3 regions of the Methylobacillus draconifructus genome follow, and region 3 is predicted to be linked to each of the others. Evidence: predicted binding sites of a transcription regulator. Region 3 holds the regulator's gene; each other region holds the start of a gene.

Region 1 (7,891 bases), on a different contig from region 3:
TCCGCGCTATGCAGATAGTTCACGACCACGCTCGCTCCCTGATCGAGGAAAGCGCGGGCGATATGCCGGCCCAGCCCACGGCCTGCGCCGGTGACGAGCACGAGTTGTTCTTGAATCGGGAGTAGCGGTGAAGATGGATTGCCCATGCGATTCCTTTGCAATTTTTCATGGCAAAGGAATGCGCAGCAAACAAGCTGCGACAGGCATTCCTCCGCCAGTATGATCTGGATCAGGTATTACGGGTGTGGTCTCAGCCCTGAAGCAGATACTGCAACAGGGCACCCCGTGCCGAAAGACAGAACCATAGCATGGAATATAAAGAATTCACATCCGGCACCATGTGAAAATCACCATGAAAATCGTTATAATCTGGCAGCGAAACGGCAACACCTTAATTTTGCCGTTTCAATCCTAGGGGAGCCGCTTGCGGCTGAGAAATGGCAATTGCCATGACCCTTAGAGCCTGTTCACGATATTTTCATCGTTCCCGTTGCTTTGCATCAGATGTGGATGCAAGGCGCAAACCACAGCAGGGCTGATTGCCCTGCGAGGATTTGCAACGCAGCATACACTTTTGAGGCGAAGCAACCCTGTGGGCAATTCAGCAAAAAATCGCACTCGGCGTTGCCTGCCTTGACCAGGCAATCAGCATGGCCTACGGCAGACGTCTTGATTGCGTTTTTTTGCTGAATTGCGGGAACCATGAAAATATCGTGAACAGGCTCTTTACTTGATCCAGATCATGCTGGCGAAGGGAAGGAAATCACGCATATGGGCGTACTCCTTGCCGTTCGTCGATTATAGGAGTCACCACACAATGCTCAGTACGCAAGCCGCCCTCGCCTGGCTAGTCTTTTTCGCCGCCGTTTTCGCCATCGCCGGCATGGCCTATTCGCGCAGGTTCCGCGGCAACCTTGAAGAATACATCGTCGCGCGCAACAGCCAGGGCACGCTGGCCAGCATCATGACCTTGCTGGCTTCGTCGCTGGGCGCATGGATATTGTTCTCGCCCGCGCAGGCGGCGACCTGGGGCGGCCTGACCGCCGTGATCGGCTACGCCATCGGCGCGATGTCGCCGCGCATCGCCATGATCCCGCTCGGCAAGCGCATGCGCGAGCTGATGCCCAACGGCCACTCCCTCACCGAGTTCCTGGCGGCGCGCTACGGCAAGCCCATGTACCTGCTCGCGCTGACCATCATGCTGTTCTACCTGTTCATCGCCATGAGCGCCGAGATCACGGCCATCGCCAAGATGGTGACACTGCTGGCGCCCGTGCCGCTCTGGGCCACCGCCGCCATCGTGCTCGGCTTCACCCTGCTCTACACCACTTACGGCGGCCTGCGCGCCTCCATCTTTACCGACAAGGTGCAGATCGTCATCATCATCCCGTTGCTGGCGGCGCTGGTCTTCATCGGCTGGCAGGCCACCGGCGGCATTGCCCCGGTCGCGGAAAAGCTGCAGCAAACCGCGCCGCAGCTGATCAACCTTGAGGATATCGGCGGCATCAAGGCCGGGCTGACCTTCTTCGTCGCCATCCTGCTCACCGGCATCTTCCACCAGGGCAACTGGCAGCGCATCTACTCCGCCAAGGACATTCCCACCATGCGCAACGGCTTCCTGCTCGGCGGCCTGCTGGTCGTGCCCTTCATCTTCATCATGGGCCTTTTCGGGCTGGCCTTCATGGCGACGACACCGGATGGCGACAGCTCGGTGGCCTTGTTCAGCGTGGTCATGCCCAATATCCCGCTCTGGCTGGCCGTCGCCCTGATTCCGCTCGGCATCTCGCTGGTGATGTGCAGCGCGGACACGGCCATCAGCGCCATTTCGAGCATCGTGGCAGTGGACATCGGCCGGGTGATGCCGAAGCGCAGCGCCGCCAGCCTGATGCGCCTGTCGCGCTGGCTGGTGCTGCTGGTTGCAATACCCGTGCTGATTGTCGCCGCGCAAGGCTACAGCGTGCTCTACCTGTTCCTGCTGGCGGACCTGCTATGCGCCGCCGCGGCATTTCCCGTGTTCTTCGGCCTGTTCAGCCGCTCGCATACAGGCACGGAGGCCGTGACCGGGACGGTAGCGGGCTTGGCGGCCGGACTGTTCATGTTCCCCATGCCGGACCAGCCCGCCACCCACCTGCTCGAAGCCTTCCTGCTGGCCGCATTGACGCCTGTCGCGGTGATCGCCCTCACCCGCTTGATCAAGCGACGCAAACAACACTTCGAACTTGCCGCGCTGGCACATGCAAGCCGCAGGCTGGACCGGGAACAACTCTAAAGTCAGCTAGCCAACCAAAAGGGCGAGCGCAGCGATGCCAAGTGTGGGTTTGATTTTGAATTCCCCGTCTGGCTGCGCCGAGTAGCGCAGATCTGTCTGGAAAAAGAGCTTGCGTCTGTCTGAGCGCAGCGAGTTCAGCAAGCTCCCAGACAGATTGAGCAACGCAGGGGACCGGGAGCTTGCTCCCGGCGCAGACTCCGGGGTCGCCTTTGCTTTGGTTACTTTTATTTGGCGAAGCAAATGAAAGTAACTCGCTGACAAGCGAAAGGCAACGATTCAATGGTTTGCGATAAGGGGCAAGACCATGTTTGCTTAACTCATTATCCAAGCCCCAGACCCACCGAACTTCACGGTTTTTAGTCTTCATCCATATTGTGATTGACGAGAGGATGGGTTTCGCCCCGTCGGGCGAACCTATTTCTTTTGTTTCGCCAAAAGAAATAGGTGAAAGAAAAGGCGACCCGATTGTCTGCGTCCCTACACTACGTTCCGGGCAACCTGCGTTGCTCGCTTTTAATGGGGACTGGCTGAACTCGCTGCGCTCAGACAGACGCCAGTCCTTAATCCATTAAAAGCTGTGCTACTCGGCGCAGCCAGACGGGGAGGAAAAACCACAGCGACTTGGCTTCGCTGCGCTCGCCCTTGATTATTGGAGACAAATGGCCTATGGCGGAATCTTGAATCAAGAACTGCAAGACAGCATGGAACACCCTGCCTTGTGCCTGGCCCAATCCGGCCGCAGGCCGGCAAAACGTTCCTTGCCCGGCTGCTCGTCATAAGGCTTGCGCAGCACGTCCAGCAGCTCTTCTATCATGCTGGTATCGCCCGCGTCGGCCAGGTCTATGGCCTGCTGGGCAAGGTAGTTGCGCAGCACGTAACGCGGATTGGCCCGGTTCATGGCCTCGCGCCGCTCGGCAGGGTCGCGCCCGTCCGCGATCGTCGCCTGGGCGTATAGCTTGAGCCAGTCGCCGAACCTGGGCTTGAAGGTTTCCCACAATGCCGGACTGTAGGCTGCGCTCTGCAATACGGCCAAGTCGGGCTGAGCGGCATCCACCAAAGCCAGCTTGCGGAAAAACTCGGTCATGTCGATCTCGGCCTGGGTCATGAGGCCGAACACTTCATTGAGCAAGGGCTCATAGTCGTCGCGCCATGCACTGAAGCCGAACTTGACCGCCAGCACGGCGCCCCACTCTTTGTTGTAAGCCTGGTCGTAAAGCATGAGGCCTTCGTCGTAGATCTCGCGTTCTGGCTTCAAGGCATATAGCGCCTGCGCCAGGCGCTCCAGGTTCCAGCGCGCGATGTCGGGCTGGCGGCCGAAGCAATAGCGGCGGCCTGCCGCGTCGGTGGTGTTGGGGGTCCAGCCCGGGTCGAAATTGTCCACCCAGCCGTACGGGCCGTAATCGATGGTCAGGCCGAGGATGGACATATTGTCGGTGTTCATCACGCCGTGCACGAAGCCCACGCGCATCCATTGCGCGATCAGGCGCGCGGTGCGCACGCAGACGATGGCGAACCATTCTGCAAACCGCTCTTCTTCCGGGTAATCCTTCAGTTCGGGAAAATCGCGGTCGATGGTGAAATCCACCAGCGTTTGCAAGGTTTCCCTGTCGTCGCGCATGGCGAAAATCTCGAAATTGCCAAAGCGGATGAACGAAGGCGACACCCGGCAGACGATCGCGCCCTTTTCCGCCTGTGGGTTGCCGTTGTAGAACATGTCGCGGATCACGACGTCGCCGGTCTGCACCAGGCTCAGGGCGCGTGTCGTGGGGATGCCGAGGTGGTACATGGCCTCGCTGCAGAGGAATTCGCGCACCGAGGAGCGCAGCACTGCGCGCCCGTCCGCCATGCGCGAATACGGCGTCACGCCCGCGCCCTTGAGCTGCAGTTCCCAGCGCTGGCCTTGGGGAGTGACCACCTCGCCCAGGCTGATGGCCCGTCCATCCCCCAGCTGCCCCGCCCAGTTGCCGAACTGGTGCCCGCCGTAACACATGGCATAGGGCTCCATGCCTGGAATCAGGCCGTTGCCGCCCAGCGCGCTTACCCACGCCGGCGACTTGATCTCCTCCTCGCTCAGCCCCAGCGTTTGCAGCATCTCGGGCGAATAGGCGAGCAGCCTGGGCGCAGACACCGAAGTCGGCATCACCCTGGACCAACAGGCGCCATATACCTGGCGCAACTGGTTGCTGGTTTCCGGGTCGCCCGGCAGCTCTCGCAAGAAACGGTTATCAAAAGTAAGCATGGTCAAAGTATGGGGGCCGATCAATAAGGTTCAAGAAGCAGGGAAGGTATATAGGAATGACAGCGTCCCGTATTGTATGTTCTCCCGTGAGATAAATTAAATTGGCAGATGCTTAAAAAACAAGCAGGATCAATTTATGCATGGCATAACAGCGGCTTATTTATTCAATGCCCATCATGCCCACAAAGTTACCCACAGAAATTGTTGAGGCCGGTGCATAATCGGGCTTGCACCGAACCTCAAGGGCAAACACCTGTCTTCCACAACATCCTGATGAACGACACTTGCAAGCGATGATTCCATTTTCCATCCTCGACCTCTGCCCCATCGTGCAGGGCAGCACGCCCGCGCAGGCCTTCAACAACTCCATTGAACTGGCGCAAGTTGGGGAAGAGTCAGGCTACCGGCGTTTCTGGCTGGCGGAGCACCATAACATGCCGGGCATCGCCAGCGCGGCGACTGCCGTCGTCATTGGCCATGTCGCCGGCCACACCAAGACCATACGCGTCGGCGCGGGCGGCATCATGCTGCCCAACCATGCCCCGCTGGCGATCGCGGAGCAATTCGGCACGCTGGAATCGCTTTACCCGGGGCGCATCGACCTCGGGCTGGGCCGCGCACCTGGCAGCGACATGGCTACCGCGCGTGCCTTGCGGCGCAACCTGCATGCGCATGGTGAGGATTTCCCCGAACTGGTGGCCGAACTGCAGGACTACTTCGCCTTGCCACAGCCGGGCCAAGGCATCAGGGCGGTGCCCGGCGCAGGGCTGACCATCCCCATCTGGATACTGGGCTCCAGCCTCTACGGAGCCCAATTTGCCGCAGCCCATGGCTTGCCATTCGCGTTTGCCTCGCACTTTGCCCCCACCTTCCTGTTGCAGGCGCTGGACACTTACCGCCGCAACTTCCAGCCCTCCGCCTCGCTGGACAAGCCCTACTTCATGGTCACGGCCAATATGCTGGTCGCCGACACCGATGAAGAAGCGCGCTACTGGTTCAGCTCCCAGCAGCAAGGCTTCACCAACCTCCACCGCGGCACACCGGGACAATTGCCGCCGCCGGTGGACGACATCGAGCAATACTGGACGCCTGCCGAGAAAATCGGCGTGGAACGCATGCTGGCCTGTTCGCTGGTCGGCTCCGCCGCCACCGTGGAAGCCGGCTTGAGGAAATTGCTCAATGACCTTGCGCCCGACGAATTGATGGTGACCGGCCATGTATTCGACCAAGCGGTCAGGCTGCAGTCGTACCGGGCCGTGGCCGCCATCCGCGACAAGCTGGCGGCGGAATGAAAAAGGCCAGGCGTCGGCCTGGCCCATTGAGAAGAAATGTATTTTAGTAGAGAGGATGTTGGTGCTGGCGTCTGCGCCTGCTGATCAGGCCCATCACGCCCAGGCCCAGCGCCAGCATGCCGTAGGTGCTGGGTTCGGGCACGGCAGTGACCACCACGCCATCCAGGAATGAACCGTACGAAGGCGCATTCTGCGGCTCTATCGAGACGAACTTCAAAGTGGTCAGGCTATCGGAGGCCAGCAGGTTGGTGAAGTGGTACTCCACCCATCCGCTATGCGAGGTGACCGAGGTTGCCACCACCTGGCTCCCGCCCCAATACACTTCCAATGCGCTGTTCAGGTCGCCTGGAGTATCCGAGCGGCCGGAATAGGCAAAGCTGAGGTTGTACAAACCGCCGGAAGTCGTTGTCAGGTCCTGCCAGATCGAGGTCAGGTTGGTCGAGTTCAGCTCCAGGTACTGTTCCCCTTCGAATGCAGTATTGAATGCGGGCCAACCGCCATGATCGCTGCCGCGCTGTATTTCGAACACGCCGTCCGAGCTCCAGCCAGTCACCGCAGGCAACTGTTCCCAGGAACCCGAGATGGCATCAGCCTCGAAGCCCCCGTTCACCACGATGTTCGCTGCATTCACCCCGCTGCTTGCAGCCAGTAGCGCCCCACAAATCGCCATAGTCAGTTTATTCATTTTCTCTTCCTTCTCATCGTCATTTGCTTTAAGAAAAGTACGTTTGCCCGGCTATGAGCGCCAGGTGGACCGAGCATGCATGGCAACCATGTGCCTTACTGTGCGCTAGCGCACATAACTTGATGATTTATAGGAAAATTAGCCCAATCGGACTAATACACGGCAATTGGCCCTTCCAAGCCGGATCGATCGGCATATACTGCATTGCAGCACCTGCTTGGAGGCCAAATGGACATTCCGTTCAGCCCGCATGGCAATACCTTGATCAACGCGCTGCCGCTGGAGGATCAGCGGCAGCTGTTAGCAAGCCTGGAACCGCTTTCCATGCAGCTGGGCGAGGTGTTGTACGAATCGGAACAATTATTGAAGTACGTGTTCTTTCCTGTCGATGCCATCGTCTCCCTGCTCTACGTCATGGAGAACGGCGCATCGACGGAAATTGCGGTGGTCGGGGAGGAAGGCATGGTCGGCACGCCGGTCATCATGGGCACCAATACCTCTTCCTGCCGCGCCGTGGTGCAGAGCGCCGGGTATGGCTACCGCATCCGCGCCGGCACCTTGAAGCAGATTTTCGACCGCCGTCCTGCCGTCGCGCACCTGTTCCTGCGCTACACCCAGGCCCTCATCACCCAAATCACCCAGACCGCCGTCTGCAACCGGCATTGCGTGCTGGAACAGCAGCTATGTCGCTGGCTGTTGCTCAGCCTGGACCGGCTGCACAAAACCGAGCTCATCATGACGCAGGAGCTCATCGCCAACATGCTGGGCGTCAGGCGCGAAGGCATCACCGAAGCGGCGGGGAAACTGCAGAAACAAGGGCTGATCAGCTACAGCCGCGGCCATATCCACGTGTTGAACCGGCCAGGCCTCGAACGCATGGCATGCGAGTGCTACCAGGTCGTACGCCAGGCATACGCCTCGCTGCTATACGCGTAAACCTAAGAACTCTAAAATACCGCCTCGGCCGTATTGTTGCGGTCGATGATCTCGCGCATGGTGTTGCCTTGCTCGCACTGGGCAAAGCGGCACTCCGCATCCACCATGTCGCTGCTGCATCCGCCCAGCAAGGGGCAACTGGCGAACAGCTCGGCGATCCAGTCCACGAAAGCCCGGACCTTGGGCGACAAGTGCCGGTTGTGCAGGTAGACCACTGAAATCGGGTGGCTGGACGGCTGCCATTGCGGCAGGACTTCCACCAACTCGCCGGATTGAAGATGCGGCAGCACCATGTAGCGCGGCGCCTGGATCAGGCCGAAGCCCTGCAATGCGCAGGCGACATAGGCCTCGGCGTCGTTGACCGCGACCTTGCCGACGCCGCGCACTTCCATCACCTTGCCGTCCACGACAAAATCCCAGTCCATGTTCCGCCCCGTGCGGCTGGAAAAATAATTCACGGCATGGTGCTG
Region 2 (7,891 bases), on a different contig from region 3:
CAAATCATGCACCCGAAAACTCAGGTGATACCCTTGTATCTCGGCCTGGCGGATCGCCTGCGCCAATAGCTGGTCAGCCTTGACCGGCCCCAGGGCTTCGCACATCGCGACATAAGCTTGGTTGATGAACGACCGCAGCAGGTCGAGGCTGTAGCTGTGGGTCAGCGTGGCATTATGGCCTGCCAGCCACTCCTGCAATACCTGTTGGCGCACGCCTTCAAACTTTTGCTTGTCGAGCTGTTGCAACAGGCGGTTGCGAACCGCACCCTGCAATGCAGGCTCAATAAGCAATAGCATGGCTTGGAGCAGGACGGCGAACATACTGGTTTTATCATCTGCGCTCAAGCTTGTCGTGCGTTGCGCCGTTTCCGCATCGCCCTCCCGGGCGCCCGGGTCCGACAGCAATTGTCTCTCCGGCAACTCCATGGCGCCGATCACGGCACGCAGCATCTGGCCGCGTTGCGCCTTGAGCGCCGGCCGTGTGCAGCATTTCGCGATGAACCCGCTCAGGGCAAATACTGGCTGCCCGGCATACTCTCGCTCCCATAACGCCACCGCAGGCAGCAACTCCTCATCGCTGAGGAATGGCCTGAGCCCGGTAAGGATTGCGCGGCGGCGTAACACGATATCCATAGATCGACTCAGAGCCGGTTGAGTTGCTGAACATGTTCGCGCTGGTAGGCGGCATCGCGGTTGAACTCGGGATAGCCCACCTCGCCATGCTCCGTGATGTCCAGCCCGCGCTGTTCGTGCATGGTGCTGACGCGTAAGCCGATCGTGCGCGCCAGCAACCCGTACATCAGCAACGCGCTGAGGAAGACCCAGACAAAAGCCACGGCCACCCCGATCAGCTGCACGATGACCTGGTTGAGGTCGAACATATTGCCCTTGAGGAACAAGCCGGCCGCAATCGTGCCCCATACGCCGCTGAAGCCATGCACGGCCACCGCGCCCACCACGTCATCCAGCCTTAATTTTTCCAGCGCCCATACCCCGAACATCGTGACGATCCCGCCCATGAAACCGGTCAGTACCGCATATGGCACATCCATACTGGCGCAACCTGCCGTAATCGCCACCAGACCGCCCAGGCTGCCGTTGACCACGAAGGCCATCAGCACCGGCTGGCGCATGGCCAGCGCAGTCAGCAATGCGCCCACCGCGCCTGCGGCGCCGGCCATATGCGTATTCAAGAGAATCGGGCCGATCTCGGCGCCTGCCGCCAGCGTGCTGCCGCCGTTGAAGCCGAACCAGCCGAACCAGAGCAGGAAGCCGCCCATCGCCACCAGGCTGAGGTTATGCCCCGGGATCATGTGCACCTCGCCCTTGCTGCCGAAACGCCCCAGCCTGGGGCCAAGCACCATGATGCCCGCCAACGCGCACCATGCCCCGACCGAATGCACCACTGTGGAGCCGGCAAAATCGATGAAGCCCATCTGCCTGAGCCAGCCATGCTCATTCCAGGCCCAGCTGCCGAATACCGGGTAGATCAAGGCCATGATGCCGCAAGCCCCCAGCAGGTAGGCGACGAAACTCGTGCGCTCGGCCATGGCGCCGCTCACGATGGTCGCTGCCGTCGCCGCGAACATCAACTGGAAAAACAGCATGCTGGCGCTCCAGTCGTCGCCGTAGGCCAAGGCAAAATGGTCCGTGCCGATCCAGCCGCTGGGGTTGCCGCCGAACATCAGGCCGTATCCCACCAGCCAGAACAACAACGCCCCGACCGCCAGATCCATATAGTTCTTCATCATCACATTCACGGCGTTCTTGGCGCGCGCCATGCCGCTCTCCAGCATGGCGAACCCCGCCTGCATCATGAATACCAGCGCGCCGGAAATCGCCACCCACACGCTATCCATGGCCTGCGCCTGGGATGAGCCATCGCCTGCGGATACTGCTGGGAGACCAAGAAAGTAAAGGCAGAAAAAAGCGGATAGTGGGAACAGGAATATTTGCATGGCGGCTTCTTATGGTTGTTCGCGGTTTGCGGGTTACCCGAGCAAAAGCACGAAAAATGCCAGCCACGACATTTGCTGCTTTATCGGCTCTCTATCGCATGCTGAATGCCGTTATTCGTTTCCGCTAGCGATATCCAGACACCGCGACTTTCGCTGATAGCCGATAATCTTGCGCCTGGGCGGCTCGGGCACCCTTTCCAGCATCGCCTGCGTGCGCGTTCCAGCGCCTGCGACCAACGCGGTAATCAGCCCTGCCTCAGGCAGGTTATGCCAATATTTTTTCGGCATTTCCTTCTGCATGGCCTTGAGCTTGAGGCGCGCCGGATTGAAGATATGCCGGTAGTAGCTCAGCCACAACGCTTCGCCGGCATCCTCTGCGGGCAGCGCCTCTGGCTTGCCCCCTGGCAGGAAATGCAGCCTGTTGCCGTCCCAGCGCATGCCCATGCGCGGGCTCATGATGGTCCAGTCCATCGCGGCAAAACGCCCGATGAAGAAAGGCGCGATTGCCGCCATGATGTGGTGCTCCGGCTCGAACCAGGCCAGATAGCGCGGCCTCCCCTCCACCATGACTTCCCGGAAACGGACGAATGCCGTCATTTTGTGCATATCGCGCCGCACTGCCTTGACCATGGAATTCAGGCGGGCAATATCGGCATCCCCTGCCAGCCTCATCAGGCCACGCTCCCGCTGCAAGCGCCATAACACCCGGTAGAGCAAGCCAAAGCGCTCCGGCACCCGGTGCAGGATTACCGGGCGCACCAGTTCGACGAATTGGCGCGGCACCATCAGGCGCACGCTGTTGGCGGGCTGCCCGTCTGACATGGCTGGCGGCACAATATCGGCTTTTCCCTGGACAGTAACGCAAGACTGATTGCTATCCGGGTTCGCTGCATCATCCGCCATCGCCAGAAAATCTTCCTGAAACACATCATGAGCAGCCGGCCTCACGTACCAGTCAACTTCCTGTGGGGCAACGCCTTGGGCAATCAGCCGCCGCGCCGCGGCGCGCCAGCCCTCGATGTCGGTTTCATCCTTGAGATAAACGTTATGCATGCATCACCCTACATAAACAATCCAAGTTGTTGCGGGGCTGCATGAATATTCTTGAGCCACGCAGGTAAACCCGCTGCATCCAGCGTCGTGCCGGGATGATGGTCCGGCAACTGGATAAACGGCAGCATGCGGTTGATCGGGGCATGCATGCGCACCAGGTCGTCCAGCCGCACTGCACGCACGCGGCGAGCTGCCAGGATGCGCTGCACATTGCGCACCCCCAGGCCTGGCACGCGCAGCAACGTGGACTTGGGCGCACGGTTGAGGTCGACGGGAAACATGGCGCGGTTCCGCAGCGCCCATGCCGTCTTGGGGTCCATGTCCAGCGCCAGCATGCCTTGTTCGCCGGTGATGATTTCATGCGGCTCGAACCCGTAGAAGCGCATCAGCCAGTCCGCCTGGTACAGCCTGTGCTCCCGCGCCAGCGGCGGCGACTGCAACGGCAATGCCGGGCTCGCATCGGGGATGGGGCTGAACGCGGAATAGTAGACGCGCCGCAAGCGGTAGCGCCCATACAGCTCGGCGCTGGCGCTGAGTATCGTCCTGTCGTCCGTAGCGTCCGCCCCGACGATCATTTGCGTGCTTTGTCCGCCTGGGGAAAATTTCGGCGGGCGCTTGCCGCTGGCGGTCTTGTCCTTCCCGGCGTCAATGCGTTCGCGCAGCCGCGCCATCGACATGCGGATGGCCGCACCGTCCTTTTCCGGCGCCAGCGCGGACAGGCTTGCCGCCGTCGGCAGCTCGATATTGATGCTCAGCCGGTCCGCATAGCGCCCTGCGCGCGCCAGCAATTCCGGGGCGGCATCCGGGATGGTTTTCAGGTGGATGTATCCGCGGAAGCCATGCTCCTCGCGCAGGATGCGCGCCACCTCGACCACCTGCTCCATGGTGTAGTCCGGGTTCTGGATAATGCCCGAACTCAGGAACAATCCCTCGATGTAGTTGCGGCGGTAAAACGCCAGCGTCAGCTGCACCACTTCGTCTATGCTGAAGCGCGCCCGCGGCACATTGCTGCTGACACGGTTGACGCAGTAAACGCAGTCGTACAGGCAAAAATTGGTGAGCAATATCTTCAACAGGGAAATACAGCGGCCGTCTGGCGCGTAGCTATGGCAAATCCCCGTGCCCGTGGTCGAGCCTATGCCCTTGCCGTCCCGCGAGTCGCGCCGCTCGGTGCCGCTGGAGGCGCACGAGGCGTCGTATTTGGCGGCATCGGCCAGGATTTCTAGTTTCTGTTTCACCTGCATCGGCATATTGTACGTTCGTACAATACATTTGCCTACTCCCTGGCTAAGCGCACTTTCAGCTTCGGGAGAAATCAAGGGCCAATCCGGGCCGTAACAGCGGGCATGATAATTGCTGATCTGGAGACAGGCATCACTACAAGAAAGCAAAGCATGACCACCGCAAACCACAATATCCCTGCCATGACGCAGAGCATGAGCAGCCTCAACCGCTATCGCGAATCGTTGCAGCAGTTGCAGAGCACATGGGACAATCTCTCCCTGCTCAGCCAGCTTTCCGGCACAGGCACCGACATGAGCGAGACGCGCCAGGCCTTCGGTAAGGTCACGACCGACGTGCTGGACAGCCTGGCCAGGGAAACCCTGAACAAGACCATCACAGCGATCACGGCGAAGGCCCAGGTGGCGGTGGATATCGTGGTGCGCAACCTGTTCGAGCGCACGGCGGATATCGGCTTTCTTTCCACCGACGACAATCTCAGCAACTTCCTCGACAAGCACCTTGCGGGCAGCGCCGACGAGGATGACTACATGCTGCTGCGCGAACGCTTCAGCGAGTACGTCCAGAAGTACTCGGTGTACTTCAACGTGATCCTGCTTGATGCAGGAGGCAACATTTTGGTGCAACTGGATGAGGACAACCCGGCCAGGCAATCGCACGACCCCTTGATCAAGGAAGCCCTGCATTCCGACGAACCCTATATCGAGGTATTCCGTCACAGCGACTTATCACCCGGGCAGGATGCCAGCCTGATCTATGCCCGCAGGGTATGCCACGACGACAGCGACGACGCGCTGGGCGTGCTCTGCCTCTGCTTCAAGTTTGAAAATGAAATGGATGGCATCTTCAAAGATCTGATCCGCAAGAACGAATGGTGCGTGGGCTTGCTGCTGGACGAACAAGACCGGGTCGTCGCCAGCAGCGACCACTACCAGATCCCGCTGGGCGCCCCGTTGGAGCATGCCCAAGGCCAGGACTGGATACTCACGCGCTTCGCCGGCAGGCTCTATCTTGCCGTCACGCGTGAAACCAAGGGCTACCAAGGCTACATGGGCCCGGGCTGGCGCGGCCATGTGATGATCCCGCTCGAGCACGCCTTCGAAGACAATGTCGCCAACATCATTGCCGGCATCGACGGCAAGCTGCTGAAGAAAGTCATGCGCAGCCCGCTGTTGTTCTCAGCGACATTGCTGGGCATTCCCAAACAGGCCGCCACCATCCAGAGCAAGCTCAACCAATCGGTATGGAACGGCAATATCTGGCAAAAGCGCGACGCCAGCCACAACGCGCAGCAGAACAATTTCTCCAAGATGCTGTTGTGGGAAATCAGCAATACCGGCTTTAAGACGCAGAACGTGGTGGAAAAGACGGTGGCCGACCTCTACCAGACCGTGGTGGCCGTGATGCTGGAAAACTCGCGCTTTTTCGCCTCGCTGGCGGTGGACATCATGGACCGCAACCTGTACGAGCGCGCCAACGACTGCCGCTGGTGGGCATTGACCGCGACGTTCCAGCGCCTGCTGTCCCAGCCGGAACTCAGCATGCAGGAGAAAAATGCGATCACCAAGGTGCTGGTCTACATCAACAAGGCCTACACGGTGTACTCCAACCTGGTCGTCTTCGACCGCCACGGCTGTATCGTGGCGGCCTCCAACCCGGCCTATCAGCGGCTGGTCGGCGAAACAATCACCGCCGACTGGGTCAAGGCGGCATTGCAATTGCGCCATTCGCAAGACTACGTCGTGTCGGATTTCGAGCCCAGCCCGCTCTACGGCAACCAGCCCACCTACATCTATGCCGCCGCCATCCGCCACCAGGAGCAGACCGTGGGCGGCATCGGCATCGTGTTCGACAGCACGCCGCAGTTTTCCGCCATGCTCGCGGACGCCCTGCCTCGCGGCGCGGACAACGATGTCGTCAAAGGCAGCTTCACGCTCTACGTGGATGAGAAATTGCGCGTGATCTCATCCACCTCGCGCGATTTCGCCGTCGGCAGCCACTTCGCCGTGCATCCGGAGCTGTGCAAGCTGACGCCGGGAAGCACCGGCTTCGACATCGCGCTCTACAACGGCAACTACTACGCCGTGGGCGCGCGCGCATCGGCCGGGTACCGCGAATACAAAGGCGACGGCGACAGCTACAAGAACCACGTGACCGCGCTGATCTTCATCCCCCTGGGCAAGGCTACAGACATCAACGCCATGATAGACTCGGAAAACCTGCTGCAACAGAACCAGTTCAAACCCGCAAGCAACCAGGCCGCCGCCGCGGATGCCGAGGAATACGCCACCTTCTACATCGGCAAGCACTGGCTCGGCCTGCCCGCCTCGCACATTGTCGAAGCGGTACAAGCCAATAACATCAAGCCGTTGCCCGACACCTCGTCGGTGCTGGAAGGCATGCTCAAGCATGAGGACAATGTCGTGCCGGTGCTCAACCTCGCCCGGCTGACCGGCATAGACTTCCAGCCGCCCGAGCAGGACAAGCAGATCGTCATTGTCCAGGCCGGCCCCAAGCTGCCCAAGTTCGGCCTGCTGGTGAGCGCACTCGGAGAAATCCCCGCCATCGCCCCCCACGCGATCGAGCCGCTCTCGGCCTTCTTCGCGACCATCAACATCCCGGCCGAAGGCATTGCCAAGGTCATGACGGAAAAAGGCGAGAACCTACTGATCCTGCTATCGGCCGTCAACCTGATCACGCGCATCAGCGAAGCGGCGCAGCAGGTGAATTCGCATGCCACCGCATCCATTGCGGAGGCAGGGGATATGCTGGAACAGGCGGCCTAAGCTCTGCCACAAAATCCTGCTGGCGTTGTTGCCCTGCCTGGCCGTACTGCTTGTACTGCCTGCGGCAGGGCGCCTAGCCAGCATCGCTTCGCTGAATTTTGTTAGCCGCTCTCCAAGTCTGGCCGTCAGCCCGCCTTGAGGTTGCGCATCTTGCTGGTGGCGAGCGCTGCGGCTGCGGTGCGGGTTTCAACGCCCAGCTTGGCGAAGACGTGCTCCATGTGCTTGTTGACGGTGCGAGGGCTGGTGCCGAGGATGTCGCCGATGTCGCGGTTGGTCTTGCCCTTGATCGCCCAGTAGAGCACCTCGGATTCGCGCTGGGTCAGGCCGAATGTTTGCATCAGGGCTTCGATCTGGGCGGCGTCGGACTCTTCCCTGAGGATGATGACCCATTGCTCCTCGGTATTGAGGTCGGCCGGGGAGAAGATCAGGCGGCCGCTGCCTTGCACCACGGTCAGCGGGTTGGCTTCGGCGCCGCTGGCTTTCAGGCTGACTAGCCATTTGAGCAAGGGCTGCGGCGTGTGCGTTTCGGCATCGGCCTCGCTGGTGCTGAAATACCGTTGCATCCAGTCCCGCGCCAGGGGTGTCTGCCAGACGATGCGGCCGCTCGCGGGCAATACGGCGATGGCCGCCTGTCCGAAGGCATCGAGGGCGCCGCGCGCCTGATGCATCTGGCGCGACGCCTGCAAGTGGGTGCTGATGCGCGCCAGGACTTCGGCAGTGCGGATGGGCTTGGTGACGTAATCGGTGCCGCCGGCGGCAAAGCCTGCCACCACGTGCTCGGACTCGGTGAGCCCAGTCATGAAGATCACCGGAATATGGCGGGTGTTGAGGTTGGCCTTGAGTCTGGCGCAG
Region 3 (7,891 bases):
TTGTGCCAGACCGGCGCTTGCTTCTTGCGCACCTGCAGGCCGAAGATGGTCTCGGTGACCTTGAACAAGCCTTGCAACACTTGCTGCTCGGGGAAGTATTGCTTCACTTCCTGGTCGGAGAACGCGTACTTTTCCTCGCGCAGTTTCTCGGAGGCGTAGGCGATATCCCAGGCTTGCAGTTCGGCCAGGCCCAGCTTCTCGGCAGCGTATTGCCTGAGTTCCTGCATGTCACGCTCGGCGAAGGGTTTGGCGCGCTTGGCGAGGTTGTTGAGGAATTCTTCCACCTGGGCCGGGGTTTCCGCCATCTTGGTGGCGAGCGAGGTTTCGGCATAGTTGCTGTAGCCCAGCAATACGGCGGCCTCATGGCGCAGCGTGAGGAGTTTGCTGATGATCTCGGTGTTGTCCCACTCCGGCTTGCCGAACTCGGAGGCGCGGGTGGCGTAGGCGCGGTAAAGCGTTTCGCGCAGCTCGCGGTTGTCGCAGTATTGCAGCACTGGCATGTAGGAAGGGAAGTGCAGGGTGAATTTCCAGCCGGTTTTCTCATCGGCCTTGGCGGCTTCGGCCGCGGCTTGCAAGGCGTCTTCCGGGATGCCTTTCAATTGGGCTTCGTCCTCGATGAACAAGGCGTAGTCGTTGGTGGTGTCGAGCAGGTTTTCCTCGAACTTGGCGGCCAGGGTGGAAAGCTCTTCCTGAATCGCCTTGAAGCGCGCCTTTTTGTCTTCCGGCAACTCGGCGCCGCCGAGGCGGAAATCGCGCAATTCGTTATCGACAATCTTGCGCTGGGCGGTGTTGAGCTTGTCGTAGTCCGCGCTGGCACGCAAAGCGCGGAACTTAGCGTACAGGCGCTCATCTTGCGAGAGGTCGGCATAGAACGCGGTCAGCTTGGGCAGGTTCTCGTTGTAGGCTTCGCGCAGTTCGGGGCTGTTGACGACGGCATTGAGGTGGCCGACTTGCGACCAGGCGCGCGAGATCTGCTCCTCGAAATCTTCCAGCGGCCGCACGAAGCTTTCCCAGGTAGGCGGCGCGGCTTCCGCCACCAGCGTTTCGACCAGCGCCTTGCCCTTTTCCAGCAAGTGGTCTACGGCGGGGGTGACGTGCTCGGCCTTGACTTGGTCGAATTGGGGCAGGCCGGAAAAATCCAGCAATGGGTTGTTGGCAATGCTCACTTGGAATCCTTAACTAATCAATCGCAATGTAAACGGGTAGCGGTATTCCTGCCCCTGGCTCGCAGCAATGGCGGCCAGCACGCAGAGGATAAGGTTGGCGATCCAGAGGATGCCAGCCAGCACGAAACCGACGAGTATCACCATCAATATGGAGCTGATGGCGTACCCTATCAAGAGGGTGATCTGGAAATTCAGCGCTTCGCGCGCTTGCTCGCCGATAAAGGGGCTGCTGTCCTTTTTCAGCAGCCAGACGAAAAGTGCGGGAAACAGGCTGAACACCGTGCCCGCTAGATGGGTGACCACGGCGATGTTCTTTTCGTCCGCGCTGGGAACCGGAATCAGGTTGCTCATGGTGGAATCCCCTCAGAAATGAATGACCGGAACAGCAGTATATGGACTACTGATTGAGTTTTTCCAGCAAAGGTTCGATCTTGTCCATATCGTAGGCGTTCATGATCTTGCGGGCCAGCGCGGCAATGGCCTGCAGTTCGGTCTGCAGCACCTGCCGCTTGATGGTCAGCACGTGCGACGGGTGCATGGAGAACTGGCGCAGGCCCATGCTGAGCAATAGCCGCGTGAAATGGATGTCGCCCGCCATCTCGCCGCACACCGATACCGGCTTGCCCAGCTTGTTGCCGGCCTTGATCGTCATCTCGATCAGCTTGAGCACGGCGGGATGCGAAGGCTTGTAGAGATGCGACACCGAGTCGTCCGTACGGTCGATTGCCAAAGAATACTGGATCAGGTCATTGGTGCCGATGGAGAGGAAATCTAGTTCGCGCGCAAAGGCCTCTGCATTGATGGCCGCGGCAGGAATTTCGATCATGCCGCCCAGCTTGATTCCTTCGTCGAACGGGACGTTTTCCGCGCGCAGGCTTTCCTTGGCGCGCTCCAGCAAGATGGTCGTCTGCCTCAATTCCAGCAGCGACGACAGCATGGGAATCAGGATCTTGATCTTGCCGTAATGCGATGCGCGCAGGATGGCGCGCAACTGGGTATGGAAAATCTGCGGCTCGGACAGGCACAGGCGGATGGCGCGCAAACCCAAGGCGGGATTGGTGCAGCTGCGCGCGGCATCCGGGTTCATCTGCTTGTCGGCGCCTAGGTCGAGGGTGCGGATCGTCACCGGCATGCCCTTCATCATTTCCGCCACCGTGCGATAGGCCGCGAACTGTTCTTCCTCGTCCGGCATCTCGCGCCGGTTCATGAACAGGAACTCGGTTCTGTAAAGCCCGATGCCGGTAGCGCCCACTGCCTTGGCCTTGGCAACGTCGGAAGGCACTTCAATGTTGGCGTGCAGCTCGACTTCAACCCCGTCCAGGGTCACCGCCTTGGTCAGCTTGAGGCGCTTGAGCTTTTGCTGCTCCAGCTCCCATTCCTCCTGGCGCAGGCGGTATTCGGCCAGGGTATCCTTGTCCGGGTTGACGATGACGATGCCATGGTTGCCATCGACGATAATGAGCTCGCCGTCGCGAATCAAGTCGCGAGCGCGGTGCAGCGCCACAATCGACGGGATGCTCAGGCTACGCGCGAGAATGGCGGTATGCGAGGTCGCGCCGCCCACGTCGGTAATGAACGCGGCGAACTGGTGGTGCTTGAACTGGATGGCGTCGGCAGGCGAGACGTCGTACGCCACGAGTATCTGCGCGCTTTCGTCCGGGCGCACCGCCTCGCTGGGATGGCCAAGCAAGACCTTGATGATGCGCTCCACCACCTGCACCACGTCCTGCTTGCGCTCGCGCAGGTACTCGTCCTCGATCAGCTCGAATTGCGCCACCAGTTCGTGCATCTGCTGCTTCAATGCCCATTCGGCATTGCACAGCTCCTGCTCGATGATGGCTTTGGGCTCTTCCGACAAGTGCTTGTCGGCCAGGATCATCAAGTGCGTGTTGATGAAGGCCGCCAGCTCGGCCGGCGCATTGGCCGGCAACTGCTCGCGCACCGTTTCAAGGTCGTGCCTGACGCGTTCCAGCGCTTGTTCGAAGCGGATGATTTCGGCGACGAGCGCCTTTTTCGGGATCTGATAATGCACCACCTCGACCAAGGCGTTGGTGACGAGGTGGGCGTTGCCGATGGCGATGCCACCCGACACGCCGACGCCGTGCATGGAGAAACTGACCTTGCTGCTCTGGGCCATGGCAGGTTATTCCTGAGGGGGGAAGAAAAACATGGTCGGAACGTTATTCCGGCTCACCGAAACGGTCGTTGATGAGTTTCACGAGGGCATCCATGGCGGCCTGTTCGTCGCTGCCGTTGGTTTCAAGCGTCACCTTGCTCCCCTTGCTTGCCGCCAGCATCATCACGCCCATGATGCTCTTGGCGTTGACCCGCCTGCCATTGCGCTCGATCCAGATTTCGCAGGCATGCTGGCTGGCCGTCTGCGTGAGCTTGGTCGAAGCGCGGGCGTGCAAGCCCAGTTTGTTGATGATTTCTATTTCTTGTTTAATCATGATGCTTACATGCGTCCTTGGAAAAATGTACCACCCCGTCTCGCCCGCCGCTGATGGATTTCTCCACCAGGGTCATGATGCCGTTGCCCTGCCGGTAGGTAAGCGCACGCACCAGCATGGGCAGGTTGACCCCGGCCACGCCTTCGACATGGCCCGGGATCAGCAACTTCGTCACCAGGTTGCAGGGCGTGGCGCCGTAGATATCGGAAAGTATCAGCACCCCCTGCCCCTCGTCTAGCTCCCTGATCATTTGCTGGGCCTGCGGCAGCAGCCCGCCCGGGTCGTCATGGGTGCCGACACCGAGCTGCCTCAACAGCGGCGGGCGCGAGCCCATGACATGGCTTGCACAGTGAATCAGGCTTTCGCCCAGCGTTCCATGGGCAATGATGAGTATACCTATCATGCTTTGTATCCCGTATCCTCAGGAGCTCTCCGGCCGGCGACGCCAGCCTAGTTTTTCTCCAGTGACCTATGCCGTACCAGCACGCGGTATTGCTGATGACGAAAATGCGCCGCAAGGCGCTCTGCGAAATAGACCGAACGATGCTGGCCGCCCGTGCAGCCAATCGCCACGGTCAGGTAGCTGCGGTTGTCGGCAATGAAGCTGGGTAGCCAGCGCTCGATAAAACCACGGATATCGTCGTACATGCCGTGCACGCTGTCGTGACATTCGAGAAAGTCACATACAGGCTTGTCTTGCCCCGTCTGCGGCCTGAGCTCCAGATCATAATAGGGGTTGGGCAGGCAACGCACGTCAAACACGTAATCCGCGTCCAGCGGAATGCCATGCTTGAAGCCGAATGAAGAGAACAGCAGGATCAGTTCGCCGTTCTTCTGCGTCACGAATTCCTTGACCCAGTTGCGCAAGGCGTTGGCGCTGAGGCTGCTGGTATCGATGCGCAACCCCAGGTCCACCAACGGCTCCAGCAAATGGCGCTCGTGGCTGATGCTTTCGGCCAGGGTGCTGGTATCGCTGCTCAACGGATGGCGGCGGCGCGTTTCGCTGTAGCGCTTGACCAGGGTCTCGACATTGGCCTCCAAGAAAAGCACCTGTACTTCGATACCCTCGCCCTTGAGCTTGCGGATGTTGCCGGGCAGCGCCTCGAGCGAGGCGCTGCGGGTATCGATGCTGATCGCCACCCGTTCGTGGTTGCCCTGGCTCAGGTGCTCCGAAGCCTGGGGCAGCAAGGTGGCAGGCAGGTTGTCGATGCAATAGTAGCCGCTGTCCTCCAGCATCTTGAGTACGATGCTCTTGCCTGAACCCGAAAGACCGGTCACGATCACAAGCTGCATGGCCTATTCCGCCTCTGGCTTGAGTTTCCGGGAAGTACGCGCCATTTCTCGGTGCTGGCGCTGCATGAACTGCTTGGTGCCGTTGATGCCGCGCAGCAGCAGCATGTGGTTGCGCACGGCCACCTCCACCAGCACGGCGATATTGCGCCCGGCGGCCACCGGGATCACGACCTTGGGAATTTTGACCTCAAGGATTTTTTCATGCTGGGATTTGATCTTGAGCCGGTCCAGCGGCACCATGGTATCGGCCATTTCCAGTTGCACGATCAAGTCGAGCGGCTTGGTCGGCTTGACGGCGTTGTCGCCGAACAAGGCGCGGATATTGAGTACGCCCAATCCACGCACCTCGAGGAAATCCTGCAGCAACGGCGGGCAACGCCCTTCGAGCCGGTCAGGGGCGATACGGTAGAAATCGACGATATCATCCGCCACCAGGCGGTGCCCACGCGAGATCAGCTCCAGCGCCAGCTCGCTCTTGCCGATCGCCGGGGTGCCCTTGATCATGAGGCCGAAGCCCTGCACTTCCATGAACACGCCGTGCAGGCTTTCCGATACCGCCACGGCCTGGGCAAGATAGTGGCTCAATACATCCATGAGGCCGGGGCTGCGCAAGGGGGAGGTAAACAATGGGGTGCTGAACTCGTCGGAGGCGGCCACCAGTTCGTCCGGCGCTTCTTCGCCATTGGCCACGATGATGGCCGCCAAGTCGGCTGAGAACAGGTTTTTGATGGCCTGGAACAATTCTCGCGCCTTGAGGCTGCGCAAATAATCCATCTCTGCGCACCCCAGCACCTGCACTCGGTTGGGATGCACGAAATTCAGGTGACCAACCAGCGCCAGGGATGGCTTGGTCACGGTTTCACTGGTCAGGGGGTTATCGCCGCCGGCTAACCCTGCTACCCATTTCAGCTTGAGCTTGCGGCGCGTATCCTTGTAAAGCTGGGTAACACTGATTTCAGCCATGTGTGCTTAATACCTTGGGAATGAACAAGCGGAAGGATATGCTGCAAGAGCGCCAAATCCATGCATGAAAAACAGACTTGGCACTCTTTTGCAGCATTTCACGAGGAGGTTACTCGACCGCCTGGTGCTTCAGACCTCCGGATGCCTGGTTGTGGTTGCTGACTTTTTCCTTATGCTTCACTACCTGGCGGTCCAGCTTGTCCGCCAGCGAGTCAATCGCGCTGTACATGCTTTCCGCCCCGCATTCCGCGTGCAGGTCGTTGCCCGGCACATGCAGGGTGGCTTCCGCCTTTTGCACCAGTTTCTCCACGCTCAGCGTGACCTTGAGGTCAATCACATGGTCAAAGTGATTGCTGAGTCGGGCCAGCTTGGACTGCACATATTCGCGCAGGGCTGGGGTAACGTCGAGGTGATGTCCGGTCAGGTGCAAATTCATAACGCTCTCCTTACTTGAAAACGCGCAAATCAAAGCGACTTGCGCTGGTTGGCCGCGGGTATCTGTAGAGACTCGCGGTATTTCGCTATGGTTCTTCTTGCAACAACTATGCCTTGTTTGCCGAGGATGTCGGTAATCTGGTTGTCAGACAGCGGCTTCTTCGGGTTTTCCTCGCTCACCATCTGCTTGATCAACGCGCGGATCGCCGTGGCGGAGCAAGCACCGCCAGACTCCGTCGCAACATGGCTGCCGAAGAAATACTTCAACTCGTACACGCCGCGCGGTGTGAGCATGTACTTTCGCGTCGTCACGCGCGACACGGTGGATTCATGCAGGCCCAACTCGTCGGCGATCTCGCGCAGCACCAGCGGACGCATGGCGACTTCGCCATGCTCGAAGAAGTTGCGCTGCCTGTCCACAATCGCCTGCGACACGCGCAGGATGGTGGAAAAACGCTGCTGGATGTTCTTGATCATCCATTTCGCTTCCTGCATCTGGCTCATGAGGTATTGACTGGAGCTATCGCGATTACGTTTCAGGATGCCGGCATAAAGCTGGTTGATGCGTAGCTTGGGCACCACTTCGTCATTGAGGCTGGCGATCCAGATACCCTTGACCTTCTTCACCACGATTTCGTGCTGGATGTAGTGGTCCGAGGTGATATGGCTGAACTCGCCGCCCGGGCGCGGGTTGAGCTGGATCACCAGCTGCTGCACCGTTTTCAGGACGTCGTCGTCGCAATGCAGCAGCTTGCGCAGGCGCGTGTAATCGCGGCTCGCCAGCAAAGGCAAGTGTTGCTCTGCAACCTTGATCGCCAGATCAACAAAAGGCGTTTCTGCGGGCAGGGCGCGCAGTTGCAATGCCAGGCACTCCGCAAGGTTGCGGGCGCCAATACCAGGGGGATCCAGGTTCTGGATATGCTTGAGCGCGGTTTCGAGTTCGAGCAGGTCGATTTCGAGCTCTTCCGGCAGCAGCTCGGCCAGCTCTTCCAGCGACTGCTCGAGGTAGCCGTCGTCGTTGATGGCGTCCACCAGCACCATTGCCAAGGTCTGGTCGCGTTCGGACAACGGCAGCAGCTTGATCTGGCTCAATAGGTGCTCGCGTAGGGTAAGGTTGACCGCTTCCTGGAAGCTGAAGTCGTTGTCGTCGTCATTGTTGGCGCCGCCCTCTTCCCAGCGGTTGCTGCCCTGGAAAGATTCGAAGTAATCGTCCCCTCCGCCGAATTCGTCAACGCGCGGCAACTCCTCGCTGGCTGGCGCAGGTGCCTCGCTGGCGGGAGCGGCGACCGCGGCATCCGGAGCGGGACTGTAGCTTTCGGACATCTCGGCAGCCCCGTCCGGACCGTCTATGCGCTCCAGCAAGGGGTTGGCCTGCAGCAGCGACTCCAGCTCCTGGTTGAGTTCCTGCGAAGACAGCTGCAACAGCTTGATCGACTGCTGCAACTGCGGCGTCAATGCCAGGTTCTGGGAAAATTTTAGCTGTAGACTTTGTTTCATCTCTCTAATTCTGCGTTGACTACAGGCGGAAATCCTTGCCCAAGTAAACTTCTCTTACACTTTCGTTATGTATGATCTCGCTGGGCT

The links. The regulator sigma-54, encoded in region 3, starts transcription at its own class of promoters, with help from an activator protein. The targets are predictions, from matches to a motif close to TGGCACNNTTCCTGCT.
Region 1: a site for sigma-54 is predicted at 4,650-4,665, ahead of ACJSDX_RS04770 (LLM class flavin-dependent oxidoreductase). Genes of this name have one in related genera too.
Region 2: a site for sigma-54 is predicted at 2,005-2,020, ahead of ACJSDX_RS04550 (ammonium transporter). Genes of this name have one in related genera too.

The regions. Positions count from the first base shown of each region.
Region 1 covers NZ_JBJQII010000002.1:208,408-216,298, forward strand. Annotated here, with positions in the region: gene ACJSDX_RS04755 (3-oxoacyl-ACP reductase) at 1-146, opposite strand, end outside; TPP riboswitch at 190-296, opposite strand; gene ACJSDX_RS04760 (sodium:solute symporter family transporter) at 818-2,269, shown strand; gene ACJSDX_RS04765 (protein adenylyltransferase SelO) at 2,952-4,508, opposite strand; gene ACJSDX_RS04770 (LLM class flavin-dependent oxidoreductase) at 4,802-5,800, shown strand; gene ACJSDX_RS04775 (DUF642 domain-containing protein) at 5,844-6,485, opposite strand; gene ACJSDX_RS04780 (Crp/Fnr family transcriptional regulator) at 6,714-7,421, shown strand; gene ACJSDX_RS04785 (LysR family transcriptional regulator) at 7,433-7,891, opposite strand, start outside.
Region 2 covers NZ_JBJQII010000002.1:160,503-168,393, forward strand. Annotated here, with positions in the region: gene ACJSDX_RS04545 (hypothetical protein) at 1-633, opposite strand, end outside; gene ACJSDX_RS04550 (ammonium transporter) at 642-1,859, opposite strand; gene ACJSDX_RS04555 (TIGR03915 family putative DNA repair protein) at 2,070-3,011, opposite strand; gene ACJSDX_RS04560 (putative DNA modification/repair radical SAM protein) at 3,020-4,255, opposite strand; gene ACJSDX_RS04565 (chemotaxis protein CheW) at 4,406-7,039, shown strand; gene ACJSDX_RS04570 (response regulator) at 7,165-7,891, opposite strand, start outside.
Region 3 covers NZ_JBJQII010000004.1:96,326-104,216, reverse strand. Annotated here, with positions in the region: gene ACJSDX_RS09365 (M3 family metallopeptidase) at 1-1,166, opposite strand, end outside; gene ACJSDX_RS09360 (DUF4870 domain-containing protein) at 1,176-1,517, opposite strand; gene ptsP (phosphoenolpyruvate--protein phosphotransferase) at 1,564-3,303, opposite strand; gene ACJSDX_RS09350 (HPr family phosphocarrier protein) at 3,347-3,616, opposite strand; gene ACJSDX_RS09345 (PTS sugar transporter subunit IIA) at 3,609-4,019, opposite strand; gene rapZ (RNase adapter RapZ) at 4,067-4,909, opposite strand; gene hprK (HPr(Ser) kinase/phosphatase) at 4,913-5,872, opposite strand; gene hpf (ribosome hibernation-promoting factor, HPF/YfiA family) at 5,982-6,308, opposite strand; gene ACJSDX_RS09325 (RNA polymerase factor sigma-54) at 6,338-7,804, opposite strand; gene lptB (LPS export ABC transporter ATP-binding protein) at 7,824-7,891, opposite strand, start outside.